Linked DNA regions of Methylobacterium currus. The protein of the gene in region 1 interacts with the protein of each later gene in a pairwise test. Links are inferred from orthologs where the notes say so. Each region holds a gene or a part of one and is shown on either strand. Other genes may lie near its edges.

Evidence for each region. The genes of interacting proteins can lie anywhere in the genome.
Region 2: the proteins of rplK (region 1) and DA075_RS02420 interact in binary tests that used the Escherichia coli proteins (3 or more experiments, as listed by UniProt). The link is inferred for Methylobacterium currus from one-to-one orthologs.

Annotation. Positions count from the first base shown.
Region 1 is NZ_CP028843.1:2,965,778-2,973,114, forward strand. What follows is about bases 2,286-5,142. They hold rplK (50S ribosomal protein L11), read left to right. Parts: upstream 2,286-3,417; coding sequence 3,418-3,867; downstream 3,868-5,142. Other genes in these bases: secE (preprotein translocase subunit SecE), read left to right, coding at 2,330-2,635; nusG (transcription termination/antitermination protein NusG), read left to right, coding at 2,703-3,236; rplA (50S ribosomal protein L1), read left to right, coding at 3,880-4,587; DA075_RS13875 (B12-binding domain-containing radical SAM protein), read left to right, coding at 4,798-5,142. In the rest of the region: DA075_RS13840 (hypothetical protein), read left to right, coding at 65-445; tuf (elongation factor Tu), read left to right, coding at 589-1,779; more of DA075_RS13875, read left to right, coding at 5,143-6,411; rplJ (50S ribosomal protein L10), read left to right, coding at 6,918-7,337. UniProt on the Escherichia coli protein: Forms part of the ribosomal stalk which helps the ribosome interact with GTP-bound translation factors.
Region 2 is NZ_CP028843.1:516,589-523,980, forward strand. Bases 1,596-4,507 are described here. They hold DA075_RS02420 (50S ribosomal protein L11 methyltransferase), read left to right. Parts: upstream 1,596-2,548; coding sequence 2,549-3,466; downstream 3,467-4,507. Other genes in these bases: DA075_RS02410 (SDR family oxidoreductase), read left to right, coding at 1,596-1,985; DA075_RS02415 (hypothetical protein), read right to left, coding at 2,081-2,260; DA075_RS02425 (zinc-dependent alcohol dehydrogenase), read left to right, coding at 3,630-4,507. In the rest of the region: argE (acetylornithine deacetylase), read left to right, coding at 1-1,023; more of DA075_RS02410, read left to right, coding at 1,209-1,595; more of DA075_RS02425, read left to right, coding at 4,508-4,802; DA075_RS02430 (cyclase dehydrase), read left to right, coding at 4,842-5,384; DA075_RS36335 (hypothetical protein), read right to left, coding at 5,557-5,721; DA075_RS02435 (DUF6662 family protein), read left to right, coding at 6,029-6,937; DA075_RS37070 (GNAT family N-acetyltransferase), read left to right, coding at 7,180-7,392. UniProt on the Escherichia coli protein: Methylates ribosomal protein L11.

The sequences.
Region 1 (7,337 bases):
TTGGCAGCAGGGAATCAGTGGTGGTATGGAACATATCAGGAACAAACGCCCCGAGGCACCCGTGATGCGCGCCGTGATGCCGCTCCTGCTGATCGCCCTGTCGGGACCAGGCCAGGTGACCGAGACCCATGCCATCGAGGTGGCGCGGCCTGCCCGAGAGGCGGCGGCGATCGCGCGGCTGAAGGGCTGCCTGGCGCGGGAATCCGCCGCCGCGCGGATTCGGCACGAGACGCCGGAGCATTTCGCCGTGCGGGCCCAGCATATCTGCCTGGCGGCCAAGCGCGACGCCGCCCGGGCGAAGGCCGTGGCCCTCGTCGCCGCCGGCTTCACCGAGGCGCCGGACCTCGTCGGCGCCGTCGAGCAGCTGCTCTCCGACCACGAGCGCGAGACGGCGGAGGCCTATGCCCGCAGCCTCGACCGTCGGCGCGTGGCCGGAACCCCGTGAGGGACTCTCCGGGTGAGGCGCTTCCTGGGACCGGGCACCGCCTGAGACGACGCCGGACTTGATCAACCGGCGCTAACCCTCTAAGCGGGCCGCGCCTTCCGCCCGGCTGGACGTCGTGGGCGGGCTTGCCGCAGGTGATGGATATGGCCAAGGAAAAGTTTTCGCGGACGAAGCCGCACTGCAACATCGGCACCATCGGTCACGTTGACCATGGCAAGACCTCTCTGACCGCGGCGATCACGAAGGTCCTGGCTGAGTCGGGCGGTGCCACCTTCACGGCGTACGACCAGATCGACAAGGCGCCGGAGGAGAAGGCGCGCGGGATCACGATCTCGACCGCCCACGTCGAGTACGAGACGCAGAACCGGCACTACGCGCACGTGGACTGCCCCGGCCACGCCGACTACGTGAAGAACATGATCACGGGTGCGGCGCAGATGGACGGCGCGATCCTGGTCGTGTCGGCGGCGGACGGCCCGATGCCGCAGACCCGCGAGCACATCCTGCTGGCCCGCCAGGTCGGCGTTCCGGCGCTGGTTGTGTTCATGAACAAGGTCGACATGGTCGACGATCCGGAGCTTCTGGAGCTGGTCGAGCTCGAGGTACGCGAGCTTCTGTCGAAGTACGACTTCCCGGGCGACGACATCCCGATCACCAAGGGCTCGGCGCTGTGCGCGCTGGAGAACCGCGAGCCGAAGATCGGCCACGAGGCGATCCTCGAGCTGATGAAGACGGTGGACGCGTACATCCCGCAGCCGGAGCGTCCGATCGACCTGCCGTTCCTGATGCCGATCGAGGACGTGTTCTCGATCTCGGGCCGCGGCACGGTGGTGACGGGGCGCGTCGAGCGCGGGATCGTCAAGGTCGGCGAGTCGGTGGAGATCGTGGGCATCCGCGCCACGACGACGACGACGGTGACCGGCGTCGAGATGTTCCGCAAGCTTCTGGACCAGGGCCAGGCGGGCGACAACGTCGGCGTGCTTCTGCGCGGCACGAAGCGCGAGGACGTGGAGCGCGGCCAGGTCGTGTGCAAGCCGGGTTCGGTGAAGCCGCACACGAAGTTCAAGGCCGAGGCGTACATCCTGACGAAGGAGGAGGGCGGGCGCCACACGCCGTTCTTCACCAACTACCGTCCGCAGTTCTACTTCCGGACGACGGACGTGACGGGTGTGTGCCAGCTGCCCGAGGGCACCGAGATGGTGATGCCGGGCGACAACGTGACGATGGACGTGACGCTGATCGTGCCGATCGCGATGGAGGAGAAGCTGCGCTTCGCCATCCGCGAGGGCGGCCGCACCGTCGGCGCCGGCGTCGTCGCCTCCATCACCGAGTAAATCGGACGAGATCGGTCCGGGGCCGTCGCGGCTCCGGACGGGGCAAGGGGCGGGTGCCGCACGGCACCCGCCCCTTTCGCGTTGATCGGGTGCCGACCGAGCATCGGGACAGTTCCTGGATCCGTCGATCGCCCTTGGATGGGGCTGGGAATGGCCCGGCGCCGCCGGCCGCCTTGGCCGGAGCGCGCGACGGCGCGCATTCGCAGGGCGGGTTGCGACATTCCGCTTGCATCCGGGCCGGGGATCCGGCTAGAGAGCACTCGCGCCGCGGCGCTGCAGGAGTGTAGCTCAACTGGTCAGAGCACCGGTCTCCAAAACCGGGGGTTGGGGGTTCGAGTCCCTCCACTCCTGCCAGGAACCGCGAGCCGACCGGAGCTTCCAGCGAAAGCCGGCAGACCTCCGTAACAATCCGTCCGGGCCAGTCGACAAGCGCACGCAACTGCGCTAGAGGCTGCGCCCATCCCAGATCGAACAGGCGGCTATGCGGGCCGGGGGTGATCCTTGAGCCTGCCTGCCGCCGTTGGTTTCGAGCGCATCGGTTGTCCGAGCCATGGCATCGAACGAAGCGACGAAGAAGATGGACCTCGGGCGCAACGCCTCCCGTAGCACCCCGCCGACCCGCGGCGGTGCCTCGCCGACGCCGCCCGTGCGTCCGGCGCAGAAGCGGGTCGGCCCGTTCGAGTTCCTGCAGCAGGTGCGCGACGAGGGCCGGAAGGTCACCTGGCCGACCCGCAAGGAGACCCTGGTCACCACCCTGATGGTGTTCGTCATGGTGGTGGTGGCGAGCGTGTTCTTCACCGTCGTCGACCAGGTGCTGCGTTACGCCGTGACGCTGGTGCTGGGCATCGGGGCCTGATCGAGCCGCAAGATCCCGGCAGAGCCGGCCCGGGGATCGGGGCCGCCGCCGGATTGGAGTGAACGCCGTGTCGAAGCGCTGGTACATCGTCCACGCCTATTCGAACTTCGAGAACAAGGTCGCGCAGTCGATCAAGGATCAGGCGGCGCAGCGCGGCCTGACGGAAAAGTTCGACGAGGTCATGGTTCCGACCGAGAAGGTCGTGGAGGTGCGCCGCGGCCGCAAGGTCGATGCCGAGCGCAAGTTCTTCCCCGGCTACGTGCTGGTGAAGTGCGACCTCACCGACGAGGTCTACCACCTCATCAAGAACACGCCGAAGGTCACGGGCTTCCTGGGCGCCGACAAGTCGAAGCCGGTGCCGATCCCGGACGCCGAGGCCGAGCGCATCAAGGGTCAGGTCCAGGAAGGCACCGAGCGCCCGAAGGCCTCGATCGCCTACGAGGTCGGCGAGCAGGTCCGCGTCGCGGACGGCCCCTTCGCCTCGTTCAACGGCATCGTCGAGGAAGTCGACGAGAGCCGCTCCCGCCTCAAGGTGGCGGTCTCCATCTTCGGCCGGGCCACCCCGGTCGAGCTCGAATACGGTCAGGTCGAGAAGCTCTGATCGTAACCGGCGGATTGTTTCGGGACACGCACGAGGCGCGGCTGCGGGCCTCGTGCTCAGCCGTTCCCGACACGCCGCCTCTCACCCGCGGAAGGCCCGCCCGGCAACGCCTCCGGGAGCCCGGGCCGCACCGCGACCTGCAACCGCCCTTCGACGATAGGGCTATTCTGGGAGCAGTCCCATGGCGAAGAAGATCACGGGCTACGTGAAGCTTCAGGTCCCGGCCGGCGCCGCCAACCCGTCGCCGCCGATCGGTCCCGCGCTCGGTCAGCGCGGCCTCAACATCATGGAATTCTGCAAGGCCTTCAACGCGAAGACCGCGCAGATCGAGAAGGGCACCCCGATCCCGGTGATCATCACCGCGTATCAGGACCGCTCCTTCACCTTCGAGATGAAGCAGCCCCCGGTCTCGTTCTTCCTGAAGAAGGCGGCCGGCCTGAAGATCGGCAAGAAGCCGGCCTCCGGCTCGAAGACCCCCGGCAAGGGCGCGCCCGCCGGCAAGGTCTCCGAGGCGCAGATCCGCGAGATCGCCGAGAAGAAGATGCCCGACCTGAACTGCGATTCGGTCGATTCCGCCGTCGCCATGATCCGCGGCTCCGCCCGCGCCATGGGCCTCGAGATCACCGCGTAAGGGGAGGGCGACATGGCACAGACAGGCAAGCGCATCCGCTCCGCCCGCGAGGGCATCGCGGTCACCAAGCTCTATCCGCTCGCCGAGGCGGTGAAGCTGATCAAGGAGCGGGCCAGCGCCAAGTTCGACGAGACCTTCGAGGTCTCGATGAATCTCGGCGTCGACCCCCGCCACGCCGACCAGATGGTCCGCGGCGTCTGCAACCTGCCGAACGGCTCCGGCCGGACCGTGCGGGTGGCGGTGTTCGCCCGCGGCCCGAAGGCCGACGAGGCGAAGGCCGCCGGCGCCGACATCGTCGGGGCCGAGGACCTGCTCGAGACGATCCAGGGCGGCACGATCGACTTCGATCGCTGCATCGCCACCCCGGACATGATGCCGCTGGTCGGCCGCCTCGGTAAGGTGCTGGGCCCGCGCGGCCTGATGCCGAACCCGAAGGTCGGCACCGTCACCATGGACGTGAAGGGCGCCGTCGCCGGTGCCAAGGGCGGTTCGGTCGAGTTCCGCGTCGAGAAGGCGGGCATCGTCCACGCCGGCATCGGCAAGGTCTCGTTCGACGAGCAGAAGATCGTCGAGAACATCCGCGCCTTCGCGGACGCGGTCGCCAAGGCCAAGCCCGCCGGCGCCAAGGGCACCTACATCCAGCGCATCGCCGTCTCCTCGACGATGGGCCCGGGCGTGAAGGTCGATCCTTCGAGCGTGCTGGTCGCCGCCGGCGCCTGACGCCGACGCGACTGTCGCGATGACGAAATGAGGCGCCCGGTCCGGCAACGGACCGGGCGCTTCGCGTTGTGCGGGCCGGGCTTCGCGTCGTAAGGGCCGGACTTGCCGTCTGACGCAGCGGCATGGCAGCCATCCGCACCGTGCCGCGGCGCCGCGAAATCCCGACGCGGCGGGGCAGCCTTCCGGCGGCGCTGTGCTAGATAGGACGCCATGCGCAGCACCGTCCCGGTCTCCTCCTCGCGACGCATCCTCTGCGTCTTCCCCGCCTACACGCCCTCGTTCGGCACCTTCTCGCACGCCTATCCGCTGATGGGCGGCGTGAAGGCCTTCATGCCGCCGCAAGGGCTGCTCGTGATCGCCGCCTACATGCCGGAGGCATGGGAGGTGCGATTCATCGACGAGAACATCGCTCGGGCGAAGCCCGAGGACTTCGCCTGGGCCGACGCGGTGTTCGTGTCGGGCATGCACATCCAGGAGGGCCAGATCCACGAGATCGGCCGGCGGGCGCACGCCGCCGGTAAGGTCGCGGTGCTGGGAGGCCCGTCCGTGTCCGGCGCGCCGGAAAAGTACCCGGACTTCGACTACCTCCATCTCGGCGAGATCGGCGACGCCACCGACGCGCTGATCCGGCGCCTCGACGAGACCGTGGCGGTGCCGGCCGAGCCGGAGCGGTTCGAGACCAAGGACCGCCTCGCCCTGTCCGACTTCCCGGCCCCGGCCTATGAGCGCGTGCCGCTCAAGCGCTACCTGATCGGCTCGCTGCAATTCTCCTCCGGCTGCCCCTATCGCTGCGAGTTCTGCGACATCCCGCAGCTCTACGGCCGCCAGCCGCGGCTCAAGACCCCCGAGCAGCTCTGCGCCGAGCTCGACGCCATCGTGGCGCAGGCCGCCCATCCGGCGGTGGTCTACTTCGTCGACGACAACTTCATCGGCAACCGCAAGGCGACTCGCGAGATGCTGCCCCACCTGGTGGAGTGGCAGAAGCGGAACAACTACCCGCTCCAGTTCGCCTGCGAGGCGACGCTGAACATGGCCAAGCAGCCCGAGATCCTCGAGCTGATGCGCCAGGCCAACTTCATGACGGTGTTCGTCGGCATCGAGACCCCGGAGGCCGACGCGCTCAAGGGCATCGACAAGACCCACAACGCCGCCGTGCCGATGTACGAGGCGATCGAGACCCTGAACTCCTACGGGCTCGAGGTCACCTCCGGCATCATCCTCGGCCTCGACACCGACACCGACAAGTCCGAGCAGAACCTGATCGACTTCATCGACAAGTCGGCGATCCCCGTGCTGACCATCAACCTGCTCCAGGCCCTGCCCAAGACCCCGCTCTGGGACCGGCTCGAGCGGGAAGGGCGGCTCGTTCACGATGCGAGCCTCGAGTCGAACGTGCTGTTCAAGCGCCCGCACGACGACGTGGTGGGGTCCTGGCGCCGGGCCATCGCCCATGCCTACTCGCCCGAGCAGCTGTTCGAGCGCTTCAAGCGGCAGTGCGACGTCACCTATCCGCACCGGATCACCACGCCGACGGCGGGCAAGCTGACCCTGACCAACCTGCGTCGCGGGCTGATCCTTGGCTTCAACATCATCACCCGGGTCGGCTTGTTCTCCGACTACCGCAAGCCGTTCTGGCGCGCGGCCGCTCACGCCCTCAAGCGCGGGCAGATCGAGGCGGTGTTCAACATGGGCTTCGTCGCCCACCACCTGATCCGCTTCACCCGCGAGGCCCTGCGCGGCGAGCACAACGCCTCGTTCTACGCCGCGCAGGACAAGGCGAAGGCGGAGGCCGCGGCGAGGGCAGGGGCCCGGCAGGCGGCGTGACAGGTCGAGGCACTGACGGAAATTCGCCCCTGCGACCGAATTTCCCTGGTCCGGGTACTTGGCAGGCCGTTTGCACGCCGCTATAGACCCGGCTCCACGTTTCCGAGATCGAAAGGATTCGGCCTTCCGGCCGGTCCTTGAGAGAGGTCCCCGGGCAACCGGGTGACCAAAGTGGCCGGAAGGGCTCAGGGGGCAACCCCTCGCGCCCCGTCCGGCCATGTCCTGTCCGAGACTGCAGGCGCTGGCATCCGCCGGCTTAAACCGCAAAGCCTGCACAGACGGGGAAGACCGAGTTTCACCGCCTCGATGGCCGTATAGGCCGGCGAGGCGTCGGTTTGAACCATCTCGCCCGAGGCGAGGGACCGCACCGGTCCTTGGCATCGGGGGCAGGGCCGTGAAGCGTCGTTCAGGACGTCGCGGTCTTCGCGTGAAGGCCCCGGCTCATCCTGGGCGGCAAGTGCAACCGGCGGGGCCCATCCGGGTTCCGCCAACCGGAGAGAGCCAAGGTGGACAGAGCAGCTAAAGCTGATCTCGTCTCGACGCTCAACGGGGTGTTCGCGAACACCTCCGTCGTCGTCGTGGCCCACTACAAGGGCCTCACGGTCGCCGACATGCAGAAGCTGCGCTCGCAGATGAAGCAGGCCGGCGCCACCGTGAAGGTCGCGAAGAACCGCCTCGCCAACATCGCTCTCGAAGGCACGGACGTCGCCTCCATTCAGCCCCTCCTGAAGGGCCCGACCCTGCTCGCCTATTCGAGCGATCCGGTCGCGGCCGCGAAGGTGGCGGTGGACTTCGCCAAGGCCAACGAGAAGCTGGTCATCCTCGGCGGAGCCATGGGGAAGACCGCCCTGAACGCCGACGGCGTGAAGGCCCTGGCCTCGCTGCCGTCCCTGGACGAACTGCGCGCCAAGATCGTGGGCCTGGTC
Region 2 (7,392 bases), 2.4 Mb from region 1 along the record:
GACGCGACGGGGCAGAAGGCGGCCCTGTGGGTCACCGTCGGGCCGCAGGATCGGCCGGGCTACGTGCTGTCGGGCCACAGCGACGTGGTGCCGGTGGAGGGTCAGGACTGGACGCACGATCCGTTCCGGCTGACCGAGACCGACGGGCGCCTCTACGGCCGCGGCACCTCCGACATGAAGGGGTTCCTCGCCGTCTGCCTGGCGCTCCTGCCCGAGATGGCGGCGGCCCCGCTCACCCGCCCGCTGCACCTCGCCATCTCCTACGACGAGGAGATCGGCTGCCTCGGCGTCCGGCCGCTCATCGCCCATCTCCGCGAGCGGGGCGTTCAGCCCCTCGGCTGCTTCGTCGGCGAGCCGACCGGCATGGCGGTGGTGATCGGCCACAAGGGCAAGTACGGCGCGAAGGCCACCTTCCGGGGCAAGGCCTGCCACTCGGCGCTGGCCCCCACGGGGGTCAACGCCATCGAGTACGCGGCCCGCTTCATCGACCGGGTGCGGCTGACCGCCGAGGGCCTCGGCCGCGACGGCGCCCGCGACGACCTCTACGACGTGCCCCACACGACCGGGCTCACCGCCCTGGTCCAGGGCGGCACGGCGCTCAACATCGTGCCGGACCGCTGCACCGTCGGGTTCGAGTTCCGGGCCATCGCCGCCGACGATCCCCGCGCCCTCGCCGAAACGGTGCTGGCGCATGCCCGCGACGTGCTGGTGCCGGAAATGCAGGCGCGCGATCCGGCCTGCGGCCTCACGGTCGAGCCGGTGATCGACTATCCTGGCCTCGACATCGCCCCCGACGCGCCCCTCGTGACCCTGGCCAAGCGCCTCGCTGGCCGCAACGCTCACGCCAAGGTGTCCTTCGGGACCGAGGCCGGCCTGTTCCAGAGCCTCGGCGGCATCCCCTCTGTGGTGATCGGCCCCGGCGACATCGCCCGCGCCCACAAGGCCGACGAGTATGTCGAGACGGCGGAACTCGCGGAATGCGCCGCCTTCCTGCGCCGGCTGATCGCGGAGAGCTGCGCGTAGGACATCCCTCCGCCACACCTCCTCGGTCCCGCTCTTGCGCCGCGCCGCCGGACCTTGGCAGACACGGGCGACGGGCGGCCCGACCTTTTGCAAGGGACTCTTTGCCAAGGAACCCTTCGCAAGGGTCCCTTGCGAAGGGTTCCTTGGCACGGGCGAAGGACCGCCGAACGGGGAGGAGACGGGACATGACGCAGGATCTGGCCGGCAAGGTCGCCTGGGTGACGGGCGCGGGCAGCGGCATCGGCGAGGCGGCGGCTCTGGCCCTTGCGGGGGCGGGTGCCCGGGTGGTGCTGACCGGCCGCCGGGAGGAGCCGCTCCGCGCCTTGGCGGCGCGCATCGCGGAATCCGGGGCCGAGGCCGTGGTCGAGCCCGGCGACGTCACCGATGCGGCCCGCATCGGGGCGATCGTCGAGGGCATCGCGGCGCGGTTCGGCCGGCTCGACGTGCTGGTGAGCAATGCCGGCAGCAACGTGCGCGAGCGGCGCTGGGACGCCCTGTCGCCGGACGGCGCGCAAGAAGTGATCCAGGCCAACCTGTCGAGCGCCTTCTACGCCTCCCTCGCGGTGCTGCCGCTGATGCGTGGCCAAGGCGACGGCGTCCTGATCCACACCGCCTCCTGGGCCGGGCGGTTCGTCAGCCCGGTCAGCGGGCCGGCCTACACGGCGGCCAAGCACGCCGTGGTGGCGATGAGCCACAGCATCAACATGGAGGAATGCGTCAACGGCATCCGCTCGACGGTCCTGTGCCCGGCCGAGGTCGCGACGCCGATCCTCGACAAGCGCCCGGTGCCGGTGACGCCTGAGGACCGGGCCCGCATGCTCCAGCCCGACGACATGGCGGCGCTGATCCTGTTCGTGGCGACGCGCCCGAAGCATGTCTGCCTGAACGAGGTGGTGATCAGCCCGACCTGGAACCGCGGCTACGTGCCGGATGCCCGCCTGGGATCGCGCTTGGGTGCGTGACTTTCGAGGGTGTGACCCTCGGACCCGATCCGGGTCGATGGCTTCGGGAGATCGCCGGGCGGTCGCCCGAAGCCGTGGGCCGGCGCGGATCGCGCTCAGGCGCCCTGCGATGGGGCGGCGCCGGCCGCGTCCGACTCGGCCATCCGCTGCATCTCGTTCCGGTGCAGCCGGCTGAGCAGCATGAGCATGCGGCCCGGCAGGGCCGTATCCTCGGCGGTGAGCGGCGCCGCGCGGCGCCAGAGGGTGGTGTCCCGCAGGACGGGAAGTTCCCGCACGGGAGTCTGAACCGACCCGGCGGAGGCATCCGGCCGACCCTGCTCGCGAACTCGGGTACGCATCGTACGATCCTTCAACGGCCGGCTTCTGGCGACCGGCGCCGCTATGAACGCCGACCCGCCGCGCCGGTTCCGCGGGGTTGAGCGACGATTCCGTCGCGACAGACCGACCGCGTCGCCCTTGCCACACCGGGCGAGGGCGGCGGAGGGCATCGCGCCGCAAGAGAGATGCCGCGCGGGCGTGACGGGGCGGTGACGGCGGCCGGCCCGGATGCTATTGGCGCGGACATGCTCGAAGGCCTGCCGCCCCACCGCCCGACCCACGTGCTGCGTCTCGATACGAACGAGCGCGCGGCCCGCGCCATGACCGACCTGATCGGCGAGGTGTTCGACCCGACCGAGACCGCGGTCGCGGCCTTCGAGGCCGAGGACGGCAAGACCTGGCACCTCGAAGCCTACTTCTCCGAGGAGCCGGACGAGGAGGCGGTGCGCGAGCTGATCCGCCCGATCCTCGGCGACGCCGCCGACGGGGCGACCTTCGCGGCGATCGACCAGCAGGACTGGGTGCGCGCCTCCCTGGAGGGGCTGAAGCCCGTGCGGGCCGGGCGCATCCTGGTCCATGGCTCGCACGACCGCGGGCGGGTGCAGCCGAACGACCTGCCGATCGAGATCGAGGCGGCGCTCGCCTTCGGCACCGGTCACCACGGCACCACGCTCGGCTGTCTCATGGCCCTCGTCGACGAGGTGAAACGGCGCCGGCCCCACCGCATCCTCGATGTCGGCACCGGCACCGGCATCCTGGGCCTGGCCGCCGCGCGCCTCCTGCACAAAACGGTCGTCGCCGGCGACCTCGACCCGGAGGCTGTGGCGACCGCGCGGACCAACGCCGCCTTCAACGGGCTCGCCAACCTGATGGCCTTCTACGAGGCGCCGGGCCTGCGACACCCGCTCGCCCGCCATACCCGCGCCTTCGACCTCGTCTTCGCCAACATCCTGGCCCGGCCGCTGACCCGGCTGGCGCCGAGCCTCGCCCGCGCGGTGGCGACGGACGGCACCCTGGTGCTCTCCGGCCTGATCCCCCGCGACGTGCCGGGCGTGCTCTCGGCCTATGCCGCTCAAGGGTTCCGCCTGCGCCGGCGCCGCCTGATCGAGGGCTGGGCCACCCTGGAGCTGCGCCGCGGCGGCGGCGCCGCCCGCCCGCGCTGAGCCGCGCATCATCGTTCAAGGAACAGCCCCGACGCTGATCGGTTGTCCGAGCACAGCCGCCTACCGGTAGGGAGTATGAGCATCCCGGCCGGCGGACGGTCCGTGCGCGCGGGCTGCCAATCCCGGTCTCCGCGGCACGACGAGCCCCGGAGACCGATCAGCGATGAAGGCCCTCGTCTGGCACGGCACTGCGGACATCCGCTGCGACACGGTTCCCGATCCGACGATCGAGGACGGGCGCGACGCGATCATCAAGGTCACGTCCTGCGCCATCTGCGGCTCCGACCTGCACCTCTACGACCACTTCATGCCGGGCATGAAATCGGGCGACATCATGGGCCACGAGACCATGGGCGAGGTGGTCGAGGTCGGCCGGGACAACACGGCGCTCAAGGTCGGCGACCGGATCGTGGTGCCGTTCACCATCATCTGCGGCCAGTGCGAGCAGTGCAAGCGCGGCAACTTCTCGGTCTGCGAGCGCTCGAACCGCAACAAGAAGCTCGCCGAGGCCGCCTTCGGCCACACCACCGCAGGCCTGTTCGGCTACACCCACCTCACCGGCGGCTATGCCGGCGGTCAGGCCGAGTACCTGCGGGTTCCTTTCGCCGACGCCACCCACATCAAGGTGCCGAAGGGCATCCCCGACGAGAAGCTGCTCTTCCTCTCCGACATCTTCCCGACCGGCTGGCAGGCGGCGGTGCAGTGCGACATCCAGCCGGAGGACAATGTGGCGATCTGGGGCTGCGGCCCGGTCGGCCAGATGGCGATCCGCTCGGCGATCCTGCTCGGCGCCAAGCGCGTCATCGCCATCGATCGGGTGCCGGAGCGCCTGACCATGGCGCGGGCCGGCGGCGCCGAGACGATCGACCTCACCGAGGAGTCGAACGTCGTCGCCAGGCTCAACGACATGACCGACGGCAAGGGGCCGGAGAAATGCATCGATTCGGTCGGGATGGAGGCTCACGCCACCACCTCGCTCGATGCGATCTACGACCGCGCCAAGCAGGCGGTGATGCTGGAGAGCGACCGACCGCACGTGCTGCGCCAGATGATCATGGTCTGCCGCCCGGCCGGCGTGCTGTCGATTCCGGGCGTCTATGGCGGCCTGATCGACAAGATTCCGTTCGGCGCGGCGATGAACAAGGGCCTGACCTTCCGGATGGGCCAGACCCACGTCAACCGCTGGAGCGACGACCTGCTGCGGCGGATCGAGGAGGGGCAGATCGACCCGTCCTTCGTCATCACCCACACGGTGGGTCTGGAGCAGGGGCCGGAAATGTACCGGACGTTCCGGGACAAGCAGGACGGCTGCATCAAGGTGATGATCCGGCCATGACGATCCAGCGATGAGGATCCAACCATGAGTCACTCAGCCATGACACGCACCGTCGATCCCCGCTCCCGCTCCGCGCACGACGCCCTCGCCCGCGGCCTCGGCTGGTTCTCGATCGGCCTCGGCCTCGCCGAGATCCTGGCGCCCCGGGCTTTGTGCCGGGCGCTGGGCCTGGAGGGCCGCGAGGCCCTGATCCAGGCCTACGGCGCCCGCGAGGTCGCCACCGGCGCTGCGATCCTGATGAGCCACGATCCGACGCCGTGGATCTGGGGCCGGGTCGCGGGCGATGCCCTGGACCTCGCCACGCTCGCGACCGGCTTCGAGGGCGACAATCCTCGCGCCGGCACCCTGGCGCTCGCCACCGCGGCAGTGGCCGGCGTGACGCTGGCCGACATCGTCTGCGTCCAGGGCCTCACGGCCGACAAGCGCCCGGCGCCGCGAGGGACCTACGAGTACCACAACCGCAGCGGCTATCCCCGCGGCCTCGCCGCCGCCCATGGCGCCGCCCGCGACTTCGCGGTGCCGCGGGACTTCCGCATCCCCGGCCCGCTGCGCCCCTGGCGCGACGGGCGGCCAGCGGCCTGACGTCATCTCCACTTGATTTGCGCAAGAAAAATAGGGCGCTGGCTCTCCTCTCCGACACGGGAGAGGGGAGGCGCGCCCGCGCTTTGTTCGAGCTGGTCAAGCAAAAACCGTGAGGCACGCAGCGAAAGGACCGCCTCGCGGCGGTCCTCCCGTTCCCGTCAAGGGAGAAACCTCACTCCTTGTCGCCGCGATGGATGCCCTTGTCGCGGTTCTCCTTCAGGCGGCCGTCATCCGAGTGCTGGACGGTGCCCTGGTTCGGGGTATCCGGGTTCTTATGGTTGTGGCGGGTGTTATCGTCAGTATTGTTCGACTGAGATTGCTGCTTCTTGTCCGCCATGTCCGTATCTCCATGATCTGCGGCGCGCCGCGGTGAGTGGTTCGATAACATATGATCCGAATGCGGGTTCCTGTGAGAATTGCACGACTGCGCGGACCGGAGCGCGACATTCCGTCAGGCGCTGTTCGTTGTCGCAGGGCAATGGACAGATCTTGGTGTCGAGCCACGGTCCATGGTCCGCCACGGAACGAGGACGAACCCTGGCGGCGGCTCTGACGCCATCGATCTCATCCGGAGCGAGACCGTTGACGGGGGAAATGGCCATACCTATTAATTATAGCACAAGCTATAATGATGAGCCCTTGCGATGCATCGCGCCCGTTCCCCGCTCCCGTTCCGCGCCGCCAGCCTCGTCCTTGGCTGCCTCGCGGCCGCATCGGCGGTCCCGCCCGTGCAGGCCCAATCCCTGCCCACGGCCGCCGAGAACCTGACGCCCGGCGACCTCGACAGCGAGCATCTGTTCGGCTTCACCGAGGGCAGCGACCTCGGCGTGCCCGGCGAGATGGAGCTGGAATGGGAGACGAGCGGACGGCTCGGCAAGCGCCTCGGCCGCTTCCTCGCGGTCGATAGCGGCCTCGCCCTGAAGATGCCGCTGACGGCCGATCTTCGCCTCGCCCCCGGCGTCACCTTCAACGCCTACGACATCGGCACCCCCGCCCGCACCACGGGCGGTTTCAACGGCGGCTTCCTCGAGTCCCGCCTGCGCCTGCTCGACCGCCGCGCCGCACCGGTCGGCCTCACGCTCAGCATCGTGCCGGCTTACGGCTCCGTCGACGGCGGCTCGGGTGCCCCCGCGCGCAGCGTCGGGACCGATCTCGGCCTCCTGGCCGACCGCGAGCTGATCCCCGGCAGGCTGGTCGCAGCGGTCAATCTGGGCTTCGGCGTCTCCTCGACGCGGCTCGGTGCCTTGGACGAACCGATCCGCGGATCGGGGCTCGAGGCGGCCGGCGCCCTGGCCTATCAGGTCCGGCCCGGCCTCTTCGTCGGGGCCGAGGCCCGCTACGCCCGGACCTACGAGGGCCTGGCCTTCGGCCGTCTCGCCGGGGAGGCGGTCTATCTCGGGCCGACGCTCTACACGACCCTCTCGCCCCAGGCCTGGGCCTCGTTCACCTGGAACGTCCAGGTCGCCGGCCGGGCGTCGGACGAGCCCGGCCCCCTCGACCTGTCGAGCTTCGACCGGCACCAGATGCGTCTCCGGGTCGGCTACAATTTCTGAAGCCCCGTGGATCGAGCGTGTCGCGGCGCGGGCCGCGCGACCGGTTTCGGTTGCCCTTGGGAGAGATTGCCCCTAGCATCGCCGCATGAGCCCGACCCGTCAGACGATGATCGTCCGAGGCCGACGCCGCGTTCGACGCGGTCGGCGTGACGGGGGCGTGTAGCTCCCTGCCAGCTTGAGCGGTCCTCGCGCCGCTCGCTCGGCGACCCACACCAGATCGCGTCCTCCCGAGCCTCGCGGCCATGGGCGCGGCGGGGCGTCACCTGCCCCGTGCGGCGGAGCCCGATCTCTCGGGGCCGGGGCTCAAGGCCGAGCGAACGACCGTGACGATCATCAACCCGCCGACCGTCTGGACCGTGCCGGAGCCGTTCCGCACGATCTATACCCATGCCCGCGCGGCTCAGCCCGGCCGTACCCTGTTCGTCTCCGGCCAGTTCGGCGTCGCCCCGGACGGG